One region of the Streptomyces sp. NPDC059649 genome, then DNA from elsewhere that is predicted to be linked to it. Evidence: riboswitches for the same ligand, from Rfam matches in the RefSeq annotation. Region 1 holds a riboswitch; the other holds the start of a gene.

Evidence for each region. A riboswitch is a leader RNA that binds a small molecule or an ion and turns the genes downstream of it on or off. The one in region 1 is predicted to bind S-adenosylmethionine.
Region 2: it holds a riboswitch for S-adenosylmethionine, as region 1 does, so the genes downstream of both, thrC (threonine synthase) here and ACFV1J_RS34545 (aminotransferase class V-fold PLP-dependent enzyme) in region 1, are expected to answer to the same signal.

The regions. Positions count from the first base shown of each region.
Region 1 covers NZ_JBHWDV010000056.1:26-5,619, reverse strand. The annotation lists gene ACFV1J_RS34565 (Rieske 2Fe-2S domain-containing protein) at 1-722, shown strand, start outside; gene ACFV1J_RS34560 (cytochrome bc complex cytochrome b subunit) at 719-2,356, shown strand; gene trpD (anthranilate phosphoribosyltransferase) at 2,497-3,561, shown strand; SAM riboswitch class IV at 3,654-3,771, shown strand; gene ACFV1J_RS34550 (hypothetical protein) at 3,814-3,945, opposite strand; gene ACFV1J_RS34545 (aminotransferase class V-fold PLP-dependent enzyme) at 3,973-5,340, shown strand.
Region 2 covers NZ_JBHWDV010000027.1:33,866-39,459, reverse strand. The annotation lists gene ACFV1J_RS25190 (trehalose-6-phosphate synthase) at 69-1,511, opposite strand; gene ACFV1J_RS25185 (glucosyl-3-phosphoglycerate synthase) at 1,559-2,521, opposite strand; SAM riboswitch class I at 2,708-2,853, shown strand; gene thrC (threonine synthase) at 2,871-4,163, shown strand; gene ACFV1J_RS25175 (MoaD/ThiS family protein) at 4,218-4,496, shown strand; gene ACFV1J_RS25170 (cold-shock protein) at 4,995-5,198, shown strand; gene groL (chaperonin GroEL) at 5,516-5,594, shown strand, end outside.

The sequences.
Region 1 (5,594 bases):
GCGCCGGCGCGGTCCACTGGGCCCGCACGCTGATGTCGGACGTGGAGGTCGCCGACGACCGCCACCCGATCGAGGCCAGCCCCGAGGTCAAGGCCAAGGTCCTGGCGGACTTCAAGCTGGGCGCCGAGGAGTCGCAGTTCGGCCGCCGCAAGCTGATCCGCAACACGATGTTCGGTGCGCTGGCCCTGGTGCCGCTCTCCGGTGTCGTCCTGCTGCGTGACCTCGGGCCGCTGCCCGAGACGAAGCTGCGCACGACGAACTGGAAGAAGGGCGTCCGCCTCGTCAACCAGTCCACCAACCTCCCGCTGCGTCCCGAGGACATCGCGGTCGGCTCGCTGACCTTCGCCAAGCCCGAGGGCCTGGAGGAGGACCAGGAGGACTTCAACGAGAAGATCGCCAAGGACGCCCTGATGCTCGTGCGGATCCAGCCGCAGAACATCAAGGACAAGCAGGAACTCGCGTGGTCCCACGAGGGCATCGTGGCCTACTCGAAGATCTGCACCCACGTGGGTTGCCCGATCAGCCTGTACGAGCAGCAGACGCACCACGTGCTCTGCCCCTGCCACCAGTCGACGTTCGACCTCTCCGACGGCGGTCGGGTGATCTTCGGTCCGGCCGGACACGCCCTGCCGCAGCTGCACATCACGGTGAAGGACGGCTTCCTGGAGGCCGCCAGCGGTTTCGAGGAGCCCGTCGGCCCGAGCTTCTGGGAGCGCGGATGAGTAACGAGACAAGCGCGACCACCACGCGCCGCGGCCAGGCGCCGCGGGGCGAGCGGATCGCCGACTGGGCGGACGGCCGGCTGGGCATCTACAGCCTCGCCAAGTCCAACATGCGCAAGATCTTCCCGGACCACTGGTCCTTCATGCTGGGTGAGGTCGCGCTCTACAGCTTCATCATCATCATCCTGACCGGTGTCTACCTGACGCTGTTCTTCCACCCGAGCATGGCCGAGGTGACCTACCACGGTTCCTACGTGCCCATGCAGGGGATCCGGATGACCCAGGCCTTCGAGTCGACGCTGGACATCAGCTTCGACGTCCGAGGCGGCCTGCTCATCCGCCAGATCCACCACTGGGCGGCGCTGGTCTTCCTGGCCGCGATGATGGTCCACATGATGCGGGTGTTCTTCACCGGCGCCTTCCGCAAGCCGCGCGAGGTCAACTGGCTGTTCGGCTTCCTGCTGCTGGTGCTCGGCATGTTCACCGGCTTCACCGGCTACTCGCTCCCCGACGACCTGCTCTCCGGCACCGGCGTGCGGTTCATCGAGGGCGTCATCCTGGCGATGCCGCTGGTCGGTTCGTACCTGCAGATGTTCATCTTCGGCGGCGAGTTCCCCGGGCACGACATCATCCCGAGGTTCTTCACGGTCCACGTGCTGCTGCTTCCGGGCATCATGCTCGGCCTGCTGGTGGCGCACCTGATCCTGGTCTTCTACCACAAGCACACGCAGTTCCCGGGTGCCGGCAAGACCAACACCAACGTCGTCGGCATGCCGCTGCTGCCGGTCTACATGGCCAAGGCCGGAGGCTTCTTCTTCCTGGTCTTCGGCGTGATCTCGGTGATCGCCGCGGTCGCCAGCATCAACCCCGTGTGGGCCATAGGGCCGTACCGGCCGGACCAGGTCTCCACTGGTGCGCAGCCGGACTGGTACATGGGCTTCGCCGAGGGCCTGGTCCGTGTCATGCCGGGCTGGGAGTGGAACTTCTGGGGCCACACCATCAACTTCGGTGTGCTCATCCCGATCCTCCTCTTCCCGCTCGTCCTGGTCGCCATCGCGGTCTACCCGTTCGTCGAGTCCTGGGTCCGCGGTGACAAGCGCGAGCACCACATCCTGGACCGCCCGCGCAACGTGCCCACCCGCACCGGCTTCGGTGTGGCCTGGCTGATCGCGTACTTCGTGATGCTGATCGGCGGCGGCAACGACCTGTGGGCGACCCACTTCCACCTGTCGATCAACTCGATCACCTGGTTCGTCCGGATCGCGTTCTTCGTCGGGCCGGTGCTGGGCTTCATCGCCACCAAGCGGATCTGCCTGGGTCTGCAGCGGCGCGACAAGGACAAGGTGCTGCACGGCCGCGAGTCCGGCATCATCAAGCGCCTGCCGCACGGTGAGTTCATCGAGGTCCACGAGCCGCTCGACCAGGAGCAGCTGCACTTCCTGACGCAGCACGAGCAGCCCGAGCCGCTGGAGCTGGGCCCGGAGGTCGACGAGAACGGCGTCCGCCGCAAGATCAAGCGGTCGCAGAAGCTCCGCGCCAAGCTCTCCAAGAGCTACTACGGCGAGGACAGCGTCATCCCCAAGCCCACGGTCGAGGAGTACCGGGAGATCACCAGCGGCCACGGCCACCACTGATCCCTCGCGTGCCTCGTAGCGCACCGTAGGTAGTACGCCACCCAGAGGGCCCCGTCCGAGCATCGGACGGGGCCCTCCGGCGTGCCGTCCCTCTCGATAGGGTGACTGCATAAGCAGGACACAGACCAGGAGCGTGGACCATGAACGTTGTGACCCCGGTGGGCGGCGACAGCGTGGCGGCCCACACCTGGCCGGGCATCCTGAACGCCCTGCTCGACGGCCGGGACCTCACCGCCGACGACACCGCCTGGGCGATGGACCGGATCATGCGGGGCGAGGCCAGCGACGCCCAGATCGCCGGCTTCGCGGTGGCCCTGCGCGCCAAGGGCGAGACCGTCGCGGAGATCTCCGGACTGGTCCGCACGATGTACGCGCACGCCCGGCTGATCGAGGTGCCGGGCCCCAGCGTCGACATCGTCGGCACCGGCGGCGACGGCGCCAAGACCGTCAACATCTCCACCATGTCCTCGATCGTCGTGGCCGGCACCGGCGCCAAGGTCGTCAAGCACGGCAACCGCGCCGCGTCCTCCGCCAGCGGCGCCTCCGACGTCCTGGAGAAGCTCGGCGTCAACCTCGACCTCACCCCCCAGCGGGTCACCGAGGTCGCGCAGGAGGCGGGCATCACCTTCTGCTTCGCGGTGAAGTTCCACCCCGCCCTCCGGCACGTCGCCAACGCCCGCGGCCAGCTCGGCATCCGCACCACGTTCAACGTGCTCGGCCCGCTGACCAACCCGGCCCGGGTGAAGGCCCAGGCGACCGGCGTCGCGGACGCCCGGATGGCGCCCATCCTGGCCGGCGTGCTCGCCGAGCGCGGTTCCTCCGCGCTGGTCTTCCGCGGCGACGACGGCCTCGACGAGCTGACCACCACCGCCACCTCCCGGGTCTGGATCGTGCGCGACGGCACGGTCCGCGAGGAGCCCTTCGACCCCCGCGACGTCGGCATCCCCCTCGTCCCCGTCGAGGCGCTGCGCGGCGCGGACGCCTCGTACAACGCGGACGTCGCCCGCCGGCTGCTGGACGGCGAGACCGGCCCGGTCCGTGACGCGGTGCTGCTGAACTCCGCGGCCGCACTCGCCGCGCTGGAGCCGTCGGACGCCCCGCTGACCGACCGCATCCGCCTCGGCATCGAGCAGGCCGCCGTCTCGATCGACTCGGGCGAGGCCAAGCGCGCACTGGAGCGCTGGGTGGCCGCCAGCAACGCCTGAGCGGCCGGTGACACAGGGTGTGACGCAGGGCTCAGTCCGTCATACGGACTGAGCCCTTGCGCGTAAATGCTCTTGTGGCATGATGCTGCGCAGGTCACGAGTGACAGCGACACAGGCCCCGGCCCGCTGTCCGGCAACCCTCCTTCCGTGGCGGGGTGCCCCGGGTGATGACCAGGCCGCAGGCAGCGAGGTCTGCGGCAAGCGCGGATCCCTCGCCAGGGATCCTGGTCCTCGAGGGAGAACTTCCGTGAATCAGCGAATGCGATAGGGCCCGAAGGCCCCTTTTTCGCGCCCTTTTTCCTTTCCCGCTGCGTCCCGCGCCGCGCGCTTCAGCACACCCGAAAGCGCCGCCGCCGTTTCCCGCGCCGCAGCGAATTCGCTCAATTCACTTACGCCTTACGGGAGTTCGCCATGTCCGTTTCCGCCGTTGCCGCCGACCGTTCCGTCTGTGCCCCGCTGCCGGTGCTCGGCCGGGACGTCCTGGTCCCGCTCGTGACCGGCGGCGAGGTCGACTACGCCGCGCTGGACTACGCCGCCAGCACCCCGGCACTGCAGCGGGTCTGGGACGACGTGGCCGCCTACGCCCCCTACTACGGCAGCGTGCACCGCGGCGCCGGATACCTCTCGCAGCTCTCCACCGACCTCTTCGAGAACAGCCGCCGCACGATCGCCGCATTCCTCGGCTGCCGCGCCGACGACCAGCTGGTCTTCACCCGTTCCACCACCGACTCGCTGAACCTGCTCGCCGCCGTACTCCCGCGGAACACCCGGGTCTTCGTCTTCGAGACCGAGCACCACGCCTCGCTGCTGCCCTGGGAACAGCGCGCCGACCTGACGGTCAGCTACCTCAACGCCCCGCGCACCCCGGAGCAGGCGGTCGCGACCCTGGAGCACGCGCTCGCCGACCGCGAGCCCTACGGGCCGGCCCTGGTCTGCGTCACCGGCGCCTCCAACGTCACCGGCGAACTGTGGCCGGTCCGCGAACTGGCCGCCGCGGCACATGCGCACGGCGCCCGGATCGTCCTCGACGCCGCACAGCTCGCCCCGCACCACCCCGTCGACCTCGCCGAACTCGACGTCGACTGGGTCGCCTTCTCCGGCCACAAGCTGTACGCGCCGTTCGGCGCCGGTGTGCTGGCCGGCCGCGCGGACTGGCTGCAGGACGCCGACCCGTACCTGGCGGGTGGCGGCGCCAGCCGCAAGGTCTCGCGGCGCGCGGACGGCGGCGTCGACGTCGAGTGGCACACCACGGCCGCCCGCCACGAGGCCGGTTCGCCGAACGTCATCGGCGCCTACGCCATCGCCTCCGCCTGCAAGGCGCTCACCGAGGCGGGCTTCGACACGCTCGTCGCCCGCGAACAGGAACTGATCGCGCGGGTCCGCGCGGGGCTGGCCGAGGTCCCCGAGGTGCGCGTCCTCTCCCTCTTCGGCGACGACGCCCCCCGCGTCGGCGTGCTCTCCTTCGTCGTCGAGGGCTGGAACAGCTCCCACTTCGCCGCCGCCCTCTCCGCCGAGTACGGCATCGGCGTCCGCGACGGCCTCTTCTGCGCGCACCCGCTGGTCCGCACCCTGCTGGGCAGCGACCCGCAGGACCCCGGCGAGTGCGGCGCCCCCGACGCGGCCCCCGGCGAGCGGTCCCTCAACGCCATCCGCGTCTCCTTCGGCGCCGGCACCCCCGACGAGCATGTCGACCGCTTCCTCCGAGCGGTCAAGGAACTCGTCTCCGACGGCGCCCGCTGGAACTACCGCACGGAGGACGGCCGTTGCGTGCCCGCTTAAGCGGGGTGCCTCCCACGTACCTGGCCGTCCCGCCGTGCTGGTTGCGCGTCGTTGCGCGCTTGGCGGCGCCGCCTACGTACCTGTCTGTCCCGCCGTGGGGGTCTCGCCGTTGCGCTTTGCGGCGCCCCCGTACGTACCCGTCCGTCCCGCCGCGGGGGTTTCTCGCCGTTGCGCCTGCGGCGGGCTGGGTGGTGTCGGGTGCGGTGACGGTCCTCCGGGGCCTTGTTCGTGGACTGCTTCGCTTTACGTCCACG
Region 2 (5,594 bases), on a different contig from region 1:
CGCGGACCTGAACAGCGCGTGGCGCGACCCGGACGCCGCCTCCCGGCCGCGCCCCGCGCCGCCCTCGCTCAGCCCTCCTGCAACGCCCGCAACTGCTCCAGGAACCAGCGCGCCGGCGGCAGCGCGGTCGCCGCCGCGGCCAGCCGTTCGGTGCGCTCCGTCCGTTCCCCGGCCTTCATCGTCAGCGCCTCGTGCAGCGCCCGCGCCGTACCGCCCACGTCGTACGGATTGACCGTCAGCGCCGCGGCACCCAACTCCTCATGGGCGCCGGCCTCCCGCGACAGCACCAGCGCACAGCCCTCCTCGGACACCACCGGGATCTCCTTCGCGACGAGGTTCATCCCGTCCCGGATCGGGTTGACCAGCGCCACGTCCGCCAGCCGGTACGCCGCCAGCGACCGCGCGAAGTCGTCCTTCACGTGCAGCACCACCGGCCGCCAGTCGTCCGTGCCGAACTCGGCGTTGATCTCCTCGGCCAGCCGCCCCACCTGCGCGGTGTACTCCCGGTACACCGCCAGGTCCTGCCGCGAGGGGTAGGCGAAGGCGACGTGCACCACCCGCTCCCGCCACTCCGGCCGGTCCACCAGCAGCTCCCGGTACGCCAGCAGCCCGCGCACGATGTTCTTCGACAGCTCGGTACGGTCCACCCGCACGATGGTCCGGCGCGCCGTCCCGTCCGGGCCGGTGCCGATCTGCTCGCGCAGCGCCGCCAGCCGCTCGTCCACGTCGGCCCGCCGCGACCGCTCCCGCAGGAACGCGGCGTCCGCCCCCAGCCCGTACACCCCGAGCCGGGTGCCGCCGGTGCCGTCCAGCACCTCGGCGCAGCACGCGCTGAAGGCGTCCGCCCAGCGGTGCGTCAGGAACCCCAGCTGGTCGGCGCCGGTCATCCCGCGCAGCAGCTGCTCGGCGATCCCGTCCGGGAGCATCCGGAAGTACTCGGGCGGCGCCCAGGGGGTGTGCGAGAAGTGCGCGATCTTCAGGTCCGGCCGCAGCGCCCGCAGCATCCCCGGCACCAGCGCCAGGTGGTAGTCCTGCACCAGCACCGCCGCGCCCCGGCCCGCCTCGGCGGCGAGCGCCCGCGCGAAGGCGTGGTTGTACGCCTCGTAGGCCCCCCACTGCCGCCGGAACTCCGCGTCGAAGACCGGCTCCAGCGGCGTCTGGTAGAGCATGTGGTGGACGAACCACAGCACCGAATTGGCGATGCCGTTGTAGGCGTCGGCGTGGATATGAGACGGGATGTCCAGCATCCGGACGCGCTGTCCGCCGGTGTCGGCCCGGTCCAGCACGTCGCCGGTCCGCCGCACCGCCTCCCGGTCGCCCTCACCGAGCGCGGCACACACCCACACCGCGTCCGTCTCGGGTCCGATCGCCGACAGCCCCGACACCAGCCCGCCCCCGCCCCGCTTCGCGGTCAGCGCCCCGCCTTCCCCCAGGGCGTACGAGACCGGTCCGCGATTGGACGCGACGAGAACCTCGGCACCTGCGTGCACCACATTGCGCTCGGAGACCATGTCGCGAGATTAACCAGTGACGGATCCGTGCAAACGTGCGACGCGGGTCAGGCCGCCCGCCTGGCCGCGTATTCCGGGATGTCGGTCATGGGCGGCCGTTCCTCGGTGTCCACGTCCGTGGTGCGGGGCACGAAACCCGCCTCGCCCCGGTCGAACTGGGTGAGCCGGGGCCGCACCAAGTGGCCGCGGGCCAGGCGGAGTTGGGCGGTGCGGTAGATCGCGGCGGCCATCCGGCCGAGGGCCTGGCCGTCCTGATGGCGGTGCCTGCGTACGCCGACGTCCACCTGGGCGAGGGCGTCCAGGCCGACCGTGTGCAGCGCGTCGACGAGCAGGCCCAGCTCGACGCCGTAGCCGACCGGGAAGGGCAGCCGCTCCAGCAGGGAACGGCGGGCCGCGTACTCGCCGCCCAGCGGCTGGACGAAACCGGCCAGCTGCGGCCAGTGGAGGTTGAGCAACGGACGGGCGACGAGTTCGGTGACCCGGCCGCCCTGGCCCGGACCCCCGCCCTCGCCCCCGGTCTCCAGCGGGCGGTCGTACATCGCCTTGACGAACTGCAGGTCCGGGTCGGTCAGCAGCGGTCCGACGATCCCGGAGACGAAGGTCGCGGAGAACTCCCGCAGATCGGCGTCGACGAAGCAGATGATGTCGCCGGTGGTCGCGAGCAGCGAGCGCCACAGCACCTCGCCCTTGCCGGGGACGGCGGGGAGCCGCGGCAGCACGGCGTCACGGTGGACGACCTTGGCGCCGGCCGCCGCCGCGACCCCGGCCGTCCGGTCGGTGGAACCGGAATCCAGCACCACCAGCTCGTCGACCAGCGGGACGGCGTCGGTCATCAGCTCGGCGCGGATCGTCGCCACGATCGTGCCGACCGTGGCCTCCTCGTCCAGCGCGGGCAGGACGACGCTGACCGTACGGCCCGTCTGGCGCTTGGCCGCCAGCAGCTGCTCCAACGGGCGGTCGGCAGCCGACCAGGAGCGGCTGCGCAGCCAGCGCTCCACCTCTTCCAGCACGTCTCTTACTCCTCGGTGGCTGCCGGTGCAGCGGTCGCCAGGTGATCCATCGTGTGATCCATCTCGCGGTTCGGACGACTATCTCAACTGTCAGTGCCTTCGGTTACAGTCTTGAACAACGCGGATGACCCTCGCATGCCGGGGTCGCCTCGCGACAAACGCCTGGGTTTCGGCCCAGCGCCATACCGCTCATCCAGAGGGGCAGAGGGATACGGCCCGTTGAAGCCCCGGCAACCCTCCAGTCGGTCTCCGCGTCCAGCGCGCCGAGGCTCCCGGCTAGGGAAGGTGCCAAATCCGTCTCGCGACGAGATGCGCCGCGAGGAAGATGAGGAGAAAGGGCCTCGCCTCCATGGCTGTGCAAGTCACCGAAACCACCGCAAACCCCACCCCCGTCGCCCTGGGCCCCGCCGTCGCGCTGTCCTGCCGGGAATGCGGTGAGCGCTTCGATCTCGGTCCGATCTTCGCCTGTGCCAGCTGTTTCGGGCCGCTCGAAGTCGCCTACGACCTGCCGAGCGGCGACCCTGAGGCCCTGCGGAAGCAGATCGAGGCCGGCCCCGACAACATCTGGCGCTACGCCCCGCTGCTCCCGGTCCCCGCCGACGTGGCCGAGAAGCCGAACCTCAACCCCGGCTTCACCAAGCTCGTCAAGGCCGACCGGCTCGCCGCCGAGCTCGGCGTCACCGGTGGCCTGTACGTCAAGGACGACTCCGGCAACCCGACGCACTCCTTCAAGGACCGTGTCGTCGCGATCGCCGTCGAGGCCGCCCGCGCCTTCGGCTTCACCACCCTGTCCTGCTCCTCGACCGGCAACCTCGCCGGTGCGGTCGGCGCCGCGGCGCGCCGCGCGGGCTTCAAGTCCTGCGTCTTCATCCCGCACGACCTGGAGGCCGGCAAGGTCGTCATGGCCGCGGTCTACGGCGGTGACCTGGTCGGCATCGAGGGCAACTACGACGACGTCAACCGCTTCTGCTCGGAGCTCATCGGCGACCCGCTCGGCGAGGGCTGGGGCTTCGTCAACGTCAACCTGCGGCCGTACTACGGCGAGGGTTCCAAGACCCTGGCCTACGAGATCTGCGAGCAGCTCGGCTGGCAGCTGCCGGACCAGATCGTCATCCCGATCGCGTCCGGCTCCCAGCTGACGAAGATCGACAAGGGCCTCAAGGAACTGATCGCCCTCGGGCTGGTCGAGGACAAGCCGTACAAGATCTTCGGCGCCCAGGCGGAGGGCTGCTCGCCGGTGTCGACGGCCTTCAAGGCCGGGCACGACGTCGTACGCCCGCAGAAGCCGAACACCATCGCCAAGTCGCTGGCGATCGGCAACCCGGCGGACGGCCCGTACGTGCTCGACATCGCGCGCCGTACGGGCGGTGCGGTGGAGGACGTCAACGACGAGCAGGTCGTGGACGCGATCAAGCTGCTGGCCCGTACGGAGGGCATCTTCGCGGAGACCGCGGGCGGGGTGACCGTCGGCGTGACCAAGAAGCTCATCGAGGAGGGTCTGCTCGACCCGGCGCTGACCACCGTCGTCCTCAACACGGGTGACGGCCTGAAGACACTGGACGCGGTCGCGCCGACCACCGGGCCCTCGGCCACGATCCGTCCGAACCTGGACGCGTTCCGCGCGGCCGGCCTGGCCGGCTGAGCCCGCGCAGTCCCCGCACCCGTACTCCGTAATCCCTGTCCGGAAGGCAGAACCATGAGCGTCAAGGTCCGCATCCCCACCATCCTGCGCACGTACACCGGTGGCGAGGCCGAGGTCACCGCCGAGGGCGCGACCCTCTCCGAGGTGATCGCCGACCTGGAGAAGAACCACCAGGGCATCGCGGCGCGGGTGCTCGACGACGCCGGCAAGCTGCGCCGCTTCGTGAACGTCTACGTCAACGACGACGACGTCCGCTTCGAGCAGGGCCTGCAGACGCCGACGCCGGACGGCGCGGGCGTCTCCATCATCCCCGCGGTGGCCGGAGGCTGCTGACCTTCCGTCGGACCTGGGCCGCGCCTCCTCCCGGTGGCGCGGCCTTGCCCGTACGGTGATCGAACAGGCGCGGATTTGCGCCATCCTTTCCCCCGCTTGACCGGAATTGCCCCGTCCATCAAAAACGGACGGGGCAATTCCGTTTCGTGAAAGGGGATAGCATTGTGGCGATCTCCCCGCTGTATATGTCCCCGGGTATGCCGAGCGCATAAGAATCCGTGCTGAGTTGTGCTCAAAGTGTGTGCGGCATTTGTCGGTTAGATACGCCTATGCCCGGCCCGGCTTGCCCGGGAGAATCGCGATTTCGCCGCATATAGCCGATTCTCCGGTGCCAGAATTCTCGTCCGATTGACCTGTTGCGCTGGGCATCGGTCCAGATACATTCAGCGGCGGTCGACGCGTTCCGGCGCACACCCCACGGGCCTTTCGCGGGGTGAGGTCTGACCCGGGTCCGCGGAGTGCGGTCCTGCGCAAGGGCCAGTAATAGGGGAGTTAGGCATGGCTCAGGGCACCGTCAAGTGGTTCAACGCGGAGAAGGGGTACGGCTTCATCGCGGTCGACGGTGGTGCGGATGTATTCGTCCACTACAGCGCGATCCAGATGGACGGCTACCGCACCCTTGAGGAGGGCCAGCGGGTCGAGTTCGAGATCTCGCAGGGCCAGAAGGGGCCGCAGGCGGACATGGTCCGGGTGGCCGGCTGAGGCGCCGACCGACTGCTGCGTGGTGAAGGCCCGTACCCCTGACGGGGGTACGGGCCTTCTGCTGTCCGCCGCGACGGACGGACCTCCCGGCCGCCACCCCTCGATGGATGGGCCACGCTCCGAACGGCTTGCACTCGCATGCCTCGAGTGCTAATCATTGGCGTTAGCACTCTCCGAGTGAGAGTGACAACGAAGGACCGGGTCGGTGAGGCCCGCAGGCCGGTGGGGCAAGGAACCACAGCAGGTCTGCAGGTCGTCCGTCGCGGGCGCCAGCGCGGTCCGGAGCAATCCACCCCAGTCCGGGAGGACCACTTCACATGGCCAAGATCATCGCGTTCGACGAGGAGGCACGGCGCGGTCTCGAGCGCGGGATGAACCAGCTCGCCGACGCCGTCA